One region of the Brevibacterium marinum genome, then DNA from elsewhere that is predicted to be linked to it. Evidence: predicted binding sites of a transcription regulator. Region 1 holds the regulator's gene; the other holds the start of a gene.
The links. Region 1 encodes HspR, which represses chaperone genes until heat shock. Its sites were predicted from a motif close to AAGTTGAGTCNNNNNGACTCAACTT; they were not measured.
Positions count from the first base shown of each region.

Region 2: the regulator HspR is predicted to act here: its motif matches at 2,794-2,818, upstream of clpB (ATP-dependent chaperone ClpB).

Region 1 is NZ_JAATJN010000001.1:1,240,626-1,245,478, forward strand. Features, by position in the region: gene dnaK (molecular chaperone DnaK) at 1-475, shown strand, start outside; gene BKA07_RS05385 (nucleotide exchange factor GrpE) at 475-1,188, shown strand; gene BKA07_RS05390 (DnaJ C-terminal domain-containing protein) at 1,367-2,392, shown strand; gene BKA07_RS05395 (heat shock protein transcriptional repressor HspR) at 2,407-2,844, shown strand; gene BKA07_RS05400 (HNH endonuclease family protein) at 2,989-4,853, opposite strand, start outside.
Region 2 is NZ_JAATJN010000001.1:1,057,248-1,062,100, reverse strand. Features, by position in the region: gene BKA07_RS04645 (NAD-dependent epimerase/dehydratase family protein) at 1-122, opposite strand, end outside; gene BKA07_RS04640 (enoyl-CoA hydratase) at 217-996, opposite strand; gene BKA07_RS04635 (Na+/H+ antiporter) at 1,142-2,719, shown strand; gene clpB (ATP-dependent chaperone ClpB) at 2,894-4,853, shown strand, end outside.

The sequences.
Region 1 (4,853 bases):
CGTGTCGGCCACCGACAAGGGCACGGGCACCGAGCAGTCGATGACGATCACCGGCGGTTCCGCACTGCCGAAGGAAGACATCGAACGCATGGTCCAGGATGCCGAGGAGAACGCAGAAGAGGACAAGAAGCGCCGTGAGGCCGCTGACACCCGCAACAATGCGGAGAACCTCGCCTACCAGACCGAGAAGCTCGTCACCGACAACGAGGACAAGCTGCCCGAAGAGGTCAAGACCGAGATCAACTCGGACGTCGAAGCCGTCAAGGAAGCCCTCAAGGGCGAAGACGACGACGCCGTGAAGTCGGCCTACGACAAGCTCGTCGCTAACCAGCAGAAGATCGGCGAAGCCATCTACAGCCAGCAGGACGCCGAGGGCGCCGCCGGTGAAGAGGCCGCAGGCGATGCTACTGCAAGTGCCGACGACGATGTCGTCGACGCTGAGGTTGTCGACGAAGAAGACGAGGAGAAGAAGTAATGACCGCCGAGGGCAACGATCCGTCGTCCGAGGAGCCAGGCTTCACCTTCAGTGACAAGCGCCGCATCGATCCGGACACCGGTGAGATCCGTCCCGAGGCCGACGAGCAATCGGCCTCGGCGGAGGTCGGCGGTACTGGCGACGCCCAGGGCGCCGATGAGAATCTGGCTGATGCCAGTGACCTCGGTGTGGACATCCCGACCGATGCCTCGACGTTGAACGACACCGCGGTGAATGACGCAGAGTTGAACGACGCAGAGGCAGCGCAGGGCGAAGAGGCGCCGGAGCCCGCACCGGGTTCCGAGGCCGCAGCGCACCTGGCCGACCTCCAGCGCATCAACGCGGAGTACGCCGCCTACCGGATGCGGGCCGATCGCGAACGCGAGCGGGCAGCGACCGGTGGCACGATCAAGGCCGTCGAAGCCCTGATCCCCGTGCTCGACGAAGTGCGCTTGGCGCAGGAGAACGGCGACGTCACCGGGCCTTTCGAGACCCACGTGAACAAGCTGGTCGAGTCGCTGAACAAGCTCGGCGTCGAACAGTACGGTGAGGTCGGCGACGAGTTCGATCCGCAGCTGCACGAGGCACTCATGCAGCAGCCGTCGGACGACGTCGAGTCTCCGACCGTCTTCCTGGTCATGCAGCCTGGCTACCGCTTCGGTGACCGGGTCATCCGTGCCGCACGCGTCGGCGTGCAGCAGCCGGAGGACTGAGAACCACACCTTCGCCGAGGCGGCACCGGGTTCACAGCGTCACTGAGCTGACGCCGTGAACCCGGGAGCGACCTCGGCGGCGGTCCGGATCATCCGGGACCGAGATCCCGGAGCTGCGGATTGTGAGGAGACAATTGAATAGACTGATGAAGAAGACACGGAAGGAAGGAGGTGCCAGGTGAATACCGGTCCTCAGAATGATTGGTTCGAGAAGGACTTCTACAAGACCCTCGGCGTCTCCAAGGATGCTTCCGACGCAGACATCAAGAAGGCGTACCGCAAGCTGGCGCGCAAATATCATCCGGACGCGAACCCGGGCGACGACAAGGCCGAGGAGAAGTTCAAAGAGATCGGCCAGGCGCACCAGGTGCTGTCCGACAAGGATTCCCGTGAACAGTACGACCAGGTCCGCGCCATGGGCGGCGGCGCCAGGTTCAGTGCTGGTGCGGGCGGTCCGAGCGGAGGCGCCAGCGGCGGATTCGACGATGTGTTCTCCGACCTGTTCGGCGGTGGCGGCCGGACACGGACCCGGACGAGTTACGGCGGAGGCGGGGGCGATGTGCCTCCCGACCTCGCCGACCTCCTCAACGGTTTCGGCGGAGGCGGCTTCGGCGGCGGAGGCGGCTTTGGTGGCGGCTATTCGCCACCGGTCAAGGGCGGCGACATCAAGTCGAGTACCACCCTGTCGTTCACCGAGGCCATCAACGGCGCTTCTGTGAAGCTGAACATGCCCGGCGGCAAGCCACTGACCGTGCGCACGCCGATCGGCGTCAAGGACGGGCAGAAGATACGGCTGGCGGGCAAGGGCAAGTCCAGCCCCAACGGCGGCGAGGCCGGCGACGTGATCCTCACGATCAACGTCAAGGCACACCCCGTGTTCGCCCGCGACGGCGACAATCTGCGGATGGATCTGCCGATCAGCTTCGACGAGGCGGCCCTCGGCGCTGAGGTCAAGGTGCCGACTCTCGACGGAATGCCGGTGACGATGAAGATCGCTGCGGGCACGCCCTCGGGGCGGACGATGCGTCTGCGCGGCAAGGGAGTGAAATCGAAGAAGGGCACCGGCGATCTGCTGGTGACCGCGGAGATCGTCGTTCCGCAGAACCTGTCGAAAGAAGCCAAGGAAGCAGTCGAATCGTTCAAGGCCGCTACCGAGAACGAGGACCCGCGAGCCGGCCTGATCGACAAAGCCAAGGCCAGCTGAGGTGGTGAAGCACAATGCACATATCGTCGAGTGCAGCGGTGTATGTCATTTCGGTAGCGGCGGACCTGGCAGGCATGCATCCGCAGACTCTGCGGCAGTATGATCGTCTCGGTCTCGTCATCCCCGAGCGCACCGCCGGCAGAGGTCGACGCTACTCGGGGCGCGATATCGCCAAGCTCCGACTGATCCAGGAGCTCTCGCAGGACGAGGGCGTGAACCTGGTCGGCATCAAGAAGATCATCGACCTGCAGAACGAGGTCGATGCGCTCAAGAGCCGCAATGAGGAGCTCGAGGCCGAAGTCAGGGCTCGGATGTCGGCGAAGGAACGCGAAGCCAGGGTCTTCGCGGCGGGCACAGCTGGTGACGTCGTCTCGATTTCGCGTGGACGTCGACCGCAGGGGCGCCCGGAACCGGGCGCGATGGTCCTCTACAACAGATATCGGCGGCGGTAGCAAGATACCGGCGGCAGCTTTTAACCGAAATGCTCGGAGACGTGCGGTCTCCGGGCATTTCGGCGTCTTGGGCCTCGGCGCGTGTGTGCGCAGGGCGCATGCACGTGGGCGTGAGCGGGGTTCTCGTCGGCGGTTCGACCCTGCTCAGAAGGGTGGTGGATCGCCGGTGTCCCATGCCGCGGCATTTCCATTGTCGCGTCGAGATGTCCGCTGTTGACTGGGCTTCCGTCTTCGCGGTGGTTCCGCCTCAGTGGGTGCCGGGATGCCTGGTGGCGAACTGCCGATCTGTTCGATGAGCTTGGCGTGCTCGACATTGATCGGATTGTCGGGCGGGGCCACTTCCGTGACCACCCCGTGTTTGAGCGAATACTCCACCGATCCGTCCGCGACCTTTCGCACCGAATACTTCTTATCGGTCTTTGCCCGGTGGTGCGGTTTGCACAAGTAGTGCGTATTCATGAAGGTTGTAAGTCCGCCCTGGTCAGGGGTGTCATGATCGAAAGGAATGAGGTGATCGACTTCGGAGTTCTCGGCCCGGAGGGTGCATCCGGGCGCGGTGCACGACTGCCATTTCGCTGCCAGAGGCAGACGCAGATTGGCGGGGATGGAATAGCTGGCAGATTTGGCATCGATCGGCGTGCCTGTTGCCTTGTCCGTGAGAATTCTCGTCCAGGTTGAACAGTTCCCTGCGATTCGACGAGCGGTTTCTGCCGGTATGGGGGACCCATCGGAGAATATGCCGGGAAGTTCGGAGTCGCCTGTCAAAGTGAGGAATGGGACGGTGACCAGCATCTTTCCTTGGGTGTCGATCCATTGCCCGTGGGTGGGCATCTCGAGACTGATGCTGGTCGTGGTTGTAGTCCCTTCGCCTGCGGCTGCTTCAGAATTCGCCTGCGCACATTCGGCGGCTTCGTGAATCGTTGTCGTGATGCCCGCTGACGTCATCGTCTTCTCTTCCGGCACCTCGAGGGGCAACTCTTCCACGGTGGTTTCACCCGTGGTGGTGTCGTGGACAGTGACTTGGATGCTCAGCTGGGGGCGGGTGCGAGTGCAGATGTCGAACATGAGGGCATCAATGCTGCGGTCCTCCATCACTTCGGCACCGGTGGTGAACTCGTCGGTGAAAGCAGTGATGTTACCTGACCTGATCGATCGGGCGAAGGCTTCCAACCGCAGGTAGTAGGCTTTCAGGTCCGCAGCTGGGCCGGAGAGCGTCAAACTGGCTGTGCCGTCGGGATAGGTGTTGACATCGACCCGCCGGCGTTTACTCGCTTCTTCCAGGCGGTCTTCTTCGGGGTCGAGAGCCGCGAGCTTCATCGACAGCGACTTTTTGAACGTTTCGATTGTGATGTCATTTCGCCGATTGGCCAGATGTTCGTCCAGCTTGGGGAAATGCTCGAAGTCGAGGTCACGGCACATTCGAGCGGTCGCGTGAACGTGCTCCATTGTGAACTCACCGGCCAAGCACCGTTCGAAGAAGCGAGGCAGCCCGTGGATGAGAACCATCGCCGTCGTGATCCTCATGAACGTATGCCCGATCGTGGAGCCGAGAACCGCGTTGAGTTCGACGATGTCTTCGGTTTCGGCCAGAGCGTGGATCCACCCGTAGAAGGACTGGTCGAGTCGGAATCGGGGGAATATCGGCAGTGGGTGAGCCGCGTTCGAGTCTTTGACAGACTCTGCCTCATCACTGTCGATCTGTTTGTCATTGCCATCGCCATCGCTCTCGAACTGACACGAATCAAGCGCATCATGGTTTCCGAGTTCTGCTGCGGCTTCGGCCTTGAGGAACCTTGAGACGGTGTCGGCGAAGGTGGCATGGAGATAGATGTCTCCATTGCCGGTCTTGTTGTAGTTGAGACGGTCGATGGCCTCGTTGAGGAAGATACCTGCGAGAGCTTGGAGCTCGAGGAGTTGGGCCGCAGTGCTGACGGTGGTGAGCCCGAGGAGCGTTGCCTGAGGCGAGTCGGGATCAACATTGAGTCGTCGGGGTGCGCCGGAGCCGATGC
Region 2 (4,853 bases), 180 kb from region 1:
TTCACACCGGGGATCTCGGGATCGCGTCGGCCCAGCGCGTAGACCGTCTCGTCCCTGGTCGCCAGGGCACGGGCGACGGCGCCGCCGATGAAGCCACTGGCTCCGGTCACGATTACCGCCACGTCGGGTCCTCCTCATCGTCTGAAGCATCTCATCCGGTCCCTCCGGACGAGCACACCTGCATAGGAAACCACACAGTCATAGGAAACCACACTGTCAGCCTCGATGCTGCCACTGAGGCTCTCTTCGGCTCAGAAATGCGTCGATGCCCTCCTGTGCATCGGCCGCAACCGCATTCTGGGCCATCACCTCCGACATGTGCACATAGGCATCCGCCAGAGGCAGATCACGCTGCTCGTAGAACGCCGACTTGCCTACCGCCACTGTAGCCGACGAGGCGGACGCGACCTTCCGCGCCAACTCGCCGGTCGCCGCCTCCAACTCGTCGTCGGCGACCACATCGGAGACCAGCCCGTACGTCAGAGCATCGTCCGCACCGATAAAGTCTCCCGTCAGCAGCATCCGCATCGCGGTCTTCGCCGGCACAGCCCGGGTCAGGGCCACCATCGGCGTGGAGCAGAACAGTCCGATCTTCACCCCCGGGGTGGCGAAGCGAGCCGCTCGAGCCGCCACCGCCAGGTCGCAGCTGGCCACGAGCTGGCAGCCGGCCGCGGTCGCCACGCCCTGGACCTGTGCGATGACCGGCTGCGGGATCGACTGGATGAGCTGCATGAGCCGGGAGCAGACTGCGAACGTCTCCTGCTGCACATCCAGCTCCGCGCCGCTGATCTCCTTGAGGTCGTGGCCGGAGCTGAAGACGTGACCTGCCGTCTTCAGGATCACCGCGCGGACATCGGTACGCCGGCCCACCTCGGCGAAGGTGTCGATGAGGTCATTCATCACCGAACGCGACAGAGCGTTCCGCGTCTCCGGTTCGTTGATCGTCACGGTCGCGACGGCATCGTCGGCGAGGGAGAATACAATTGAGTCGGACATAACAGCATTCTGCCAAAATATCGATGGTTCGGCGCGGAAACCTGACGCAGAGTTCACCGACAATCCTGCCCGGCGCCCCTCGCGCAGACGATGCCTCCGGTATCGATGCGATTGTTATCATGCCGGCGACGACGAGGAGACGACCATGACGACCCTGCTGATGATCATCGGATTCGGTGCCGCAACCAGCGTGGTCGTCGGCCTGGGCCAGAAGCTGCGCCTCCCCTGGCCCGCGCTGATGGTCGTCATCGGCATCGCCGGCGCATTCATTCCCAGCTTCGCCGAGATCACCATCGAACCCGAGCTGATCCTGCCCCTGTTCCTTCCGCCGCTCCTGTTCGCCGCGGCTCAGAAGACCTCCTGGGCGCTGTTCTCCATCCGCTGGCGCACGATACTGGGCATGGCCGTCGCGCTCGTCGGGGTGACGGTGGCGGCCGTGGCCGGAACGGCGATCGTGCTCATTCCCGGGATCACGATCGCCGCCGCGGTGGCGCTGGGCGCCATGCTCGCCCCACCCGACCCCGTGGCCGTCGACGCGGTCGCCGGAACCGTGTCGATACCTCGGCGGATCATGTCGACGCTGCAGAGCGAAGGACTGTTCAACGACGCCGCCTCCCTCGTGATCTTTCAGACCGCGATGGCCGCGGCGATGGCCGGCACCGAGGTGGACTTCGGTCAGCTCGCCCTGTCCTTCCTCCTCTCCGCGGTCGTCGCAATCACGATCGGCCTCGTCGTCTCCTTCGTCGTGTGGTGGGTGATGGAGAAGATCGACCATACGATCGCGCGCTCCTCACTGATGCTGATGCTGCCCTTCGGCGTCTACCTCATCGCTGAGCATTTCCACGCCAGCGGAGTCATCGCCGTCGTCGTCGCCGCCCTCGAGGTGCGCAGACGCGACGTCGAGGGCAATTCCGCCGAACGTGTGACACAGAATTCGACGTGGCAGGTCCTCGAGATGCTCATCACCGGCATCGCCTTCGGCCTCATCGGCCTCGACCTGCGCCAGGTCGTCGAGACGGAGCATGGCCACCTGCTCAGGGCCGTGGGCATCGGGCTGGTCATCGCACTGGTCATCATCGTGGTGCGGTTCGGCTGGCTGCTGCTCGGAACCGTGCTGGAGAACAAGAGCAGGGACGACGACCCGGATGCGGCGCCGCTGAATGTCAGGGACACCGCCCTGATGACCTGGGGCGGGATGCGCGGACTAGCCACGATCGCGTTGGCGCTGTCGATCCCGGCGACCACCGCCACAGGACAACCGTTCCCCGGCCGCTCCTACATCCTCGTCGCGGCCGCCGTCATCCTCCTCGTCACCCTGGTCGGCGCGGGGCTGACGTTCCCCACCGTCGTCAACGTCCTCGGCATCGATGACGAAGCCGAGAAGGAGCGTCGCGACACCGCCGACATCGCCAAGCGGGCCTACAAGGCCGCCCTCGAACAGATCAGGGACGACGAGAGCCTGCCCGATGAGGTCGCCGAACCGCTGCGGGCCCGGTTCAAGGTCCTCTACTCGCAGCTGCTGGGCACCTCGGACGACCAGGCCAGTTCGGAGCAGGCGACGACGCTGAGGGAGAACCGCGCGGTCATGGCGCAGGTGCAGACGAAGGCTCTCCAGTCCGCCCGCGCCGAGGTGCTCAGAGCCCGACGCGAGCGCGGCACCGACCCGGAGATCGCCGACAGAGTGCTGCGTCGCTTCGACCTCCAATCCGTGCTGTTGAAGTGAGTCGCTCGCCGACGTCCAGCTGCTCACTGACGTGACCCGCTCGCCGAGATGACGTGGATCCTCCGGACTTTCCAAGGTTGAGTGGAATAGACTCAACTTTGAGGATGTTGAACTCGTCAAGAGCAATTCCTGTTCTTGGAACAGGTGCGAAGCACACTTGTGAAGGAGATGCGCATGGACGCACAGATGACAACCAAATCACGCGAGACGCTGCAGTCCGCGATCAACGATGTCGTGGCCCGGAAGAACAACCAGGTCGAGCCCGCACACCTCGTCGCGGCACTGCTCGACCAGCCGGATTCGCTCGCATCGAACCTGGTGACCAAGGTCGGCGCCGACCCTCGCACCGTGTTGAACTCGGTGCGGACGACCATCGACGCCTTCCCCACCGTCAGCGGAGCGACCGTATCCCAGCCGGGACTGTCCCGGGCCGGTCTCGAGATGATGAATCTTGCGCAGGAGGAGATGACGAGCCTCGGCGATCAGTTCGTCTCGACGGAGCACTTGCTGCTCGCGGCCGCGGCCGGGCAGGACGGAGCGGGCGAAGCCCTGCGCCACAACGGCGCCGGTCGTGATGCGCTGCTGGCGGCATTGCCCGAATTGCGCGGAGGCAAGAAGGTCACTTCGGAGAACCCCGAGGACACGATGCAGTCGCTGGAGAAGTACGGCCTCGACCTCACCGCCACCGCCCGTGAGGCCGAACTCGATCCCGTCATCGGCCGCGACAAGGAGATCCGACGGGTCATTCAGGTCCTCTCTCGGAGGACGAAGAACAACCCCGTCCTCATCGGCGATCCCGGCGTCGGCAAGACCGCAGTCGTCGAAGGTCTGGCCCAGCGGATCGTGGCCGGAGACGTGCCCGAATCCCTGCGCGACAAGACCCTGATCAGCCTCGACCTGTCCGCGATGGTCGCCGGCGCGAAGTACCGGGGCGAATTCGAGGAGCGGTTCAAGGCCGTTCTCGAAGAGATCAAGAACGCCGACGGTCAGATCATCACGTTCATCGATGAGCTGCACACCGTCGTCGGCGCCGGTGCCACCGGGGACTCGGCGATGGATGCGGGCAACATGCTCAAACCGATGCTCGCCCGCGGTGAACTCCGCCTCGTCGGTGCCACCACACTCGACGAGTACCGCGAGAACATCGAGAAGGATCCCGCGCTCGAACGCCGGTTCCAGCAGGTCTACGTCGGTGAGCCCAGTGTCGAGGACACGGTTGCGATCCTCCGCGGACTCAAGGAACGCTACGAGGCCCACCACAAGGTCTCGATCAACGACGGTGCCCTCATCGCCGCCGCCACCATGTCCAACCAATACATCACCGGCCGCCAGCTGCCGGACAAGGCCATCGACCTCGTCGACGAGGCCGCGTCCCGCCTGCGCATGGAGATCGACTCGGCTCCCGTCGAGATCGACGAGCTCCGTCGCGCCGTGGATCGACTGAAGATGGAGGACATGGCGCTGTCCAGGGAAACGGACACGGCCTCGATCGAGCGCCTCGGCGCCCTGCGTGCCGATCTCGCCGACCGGGAGGAGGAGCTGCACGGACTCGAGGCCACCTGGGAATCCCAGCGGGCCGGACTCAACCGGGTCGGCGAGCTCAAGACGAAGCTCGACGAGCTGCGGTCCCAGGCGGACAGGGCTCAGCGCGACACGGACCTTGAGACGGCGTCCCGTCTGCTCTACGGGGAGATCCCTGCCGTGCAGAAGGAGATCGACCTCGCCGAGGCGGAGGAGGCGAGTGCCGAAACCGAAACCGATCCGATGGTCAGCGACCGGGTCTCGAGCAACGACATCGCCGAGGTGGTCTCGTCCTGGACCGGCATCCCGGCAGGTCGTCTGCTCCAAGGTGAGGTCGAGAAGCTGCTGGGCGCCGAGGGTGTCCTCGGCGAGCGTCTCATCGGTCAGAAGAACGCGGTGGGTGCGGTCTCGGATGCGATCCGACGCTCACGCGCCGGCATCGCCGATCCGGATCGGCCGACGGGTTCGTTCCTGTTCCTCGGTCCCACGGGTGTGGGCAAGACGGAACTGGCGAAGTCCCTCGCGGACTTCCTCTTCGACGACGAGAAGGCCCTGATCCGCATCGACATGAGCGAGTACGGGGAGAAGCACACCGTGTCCCGGCTCGTGGGTG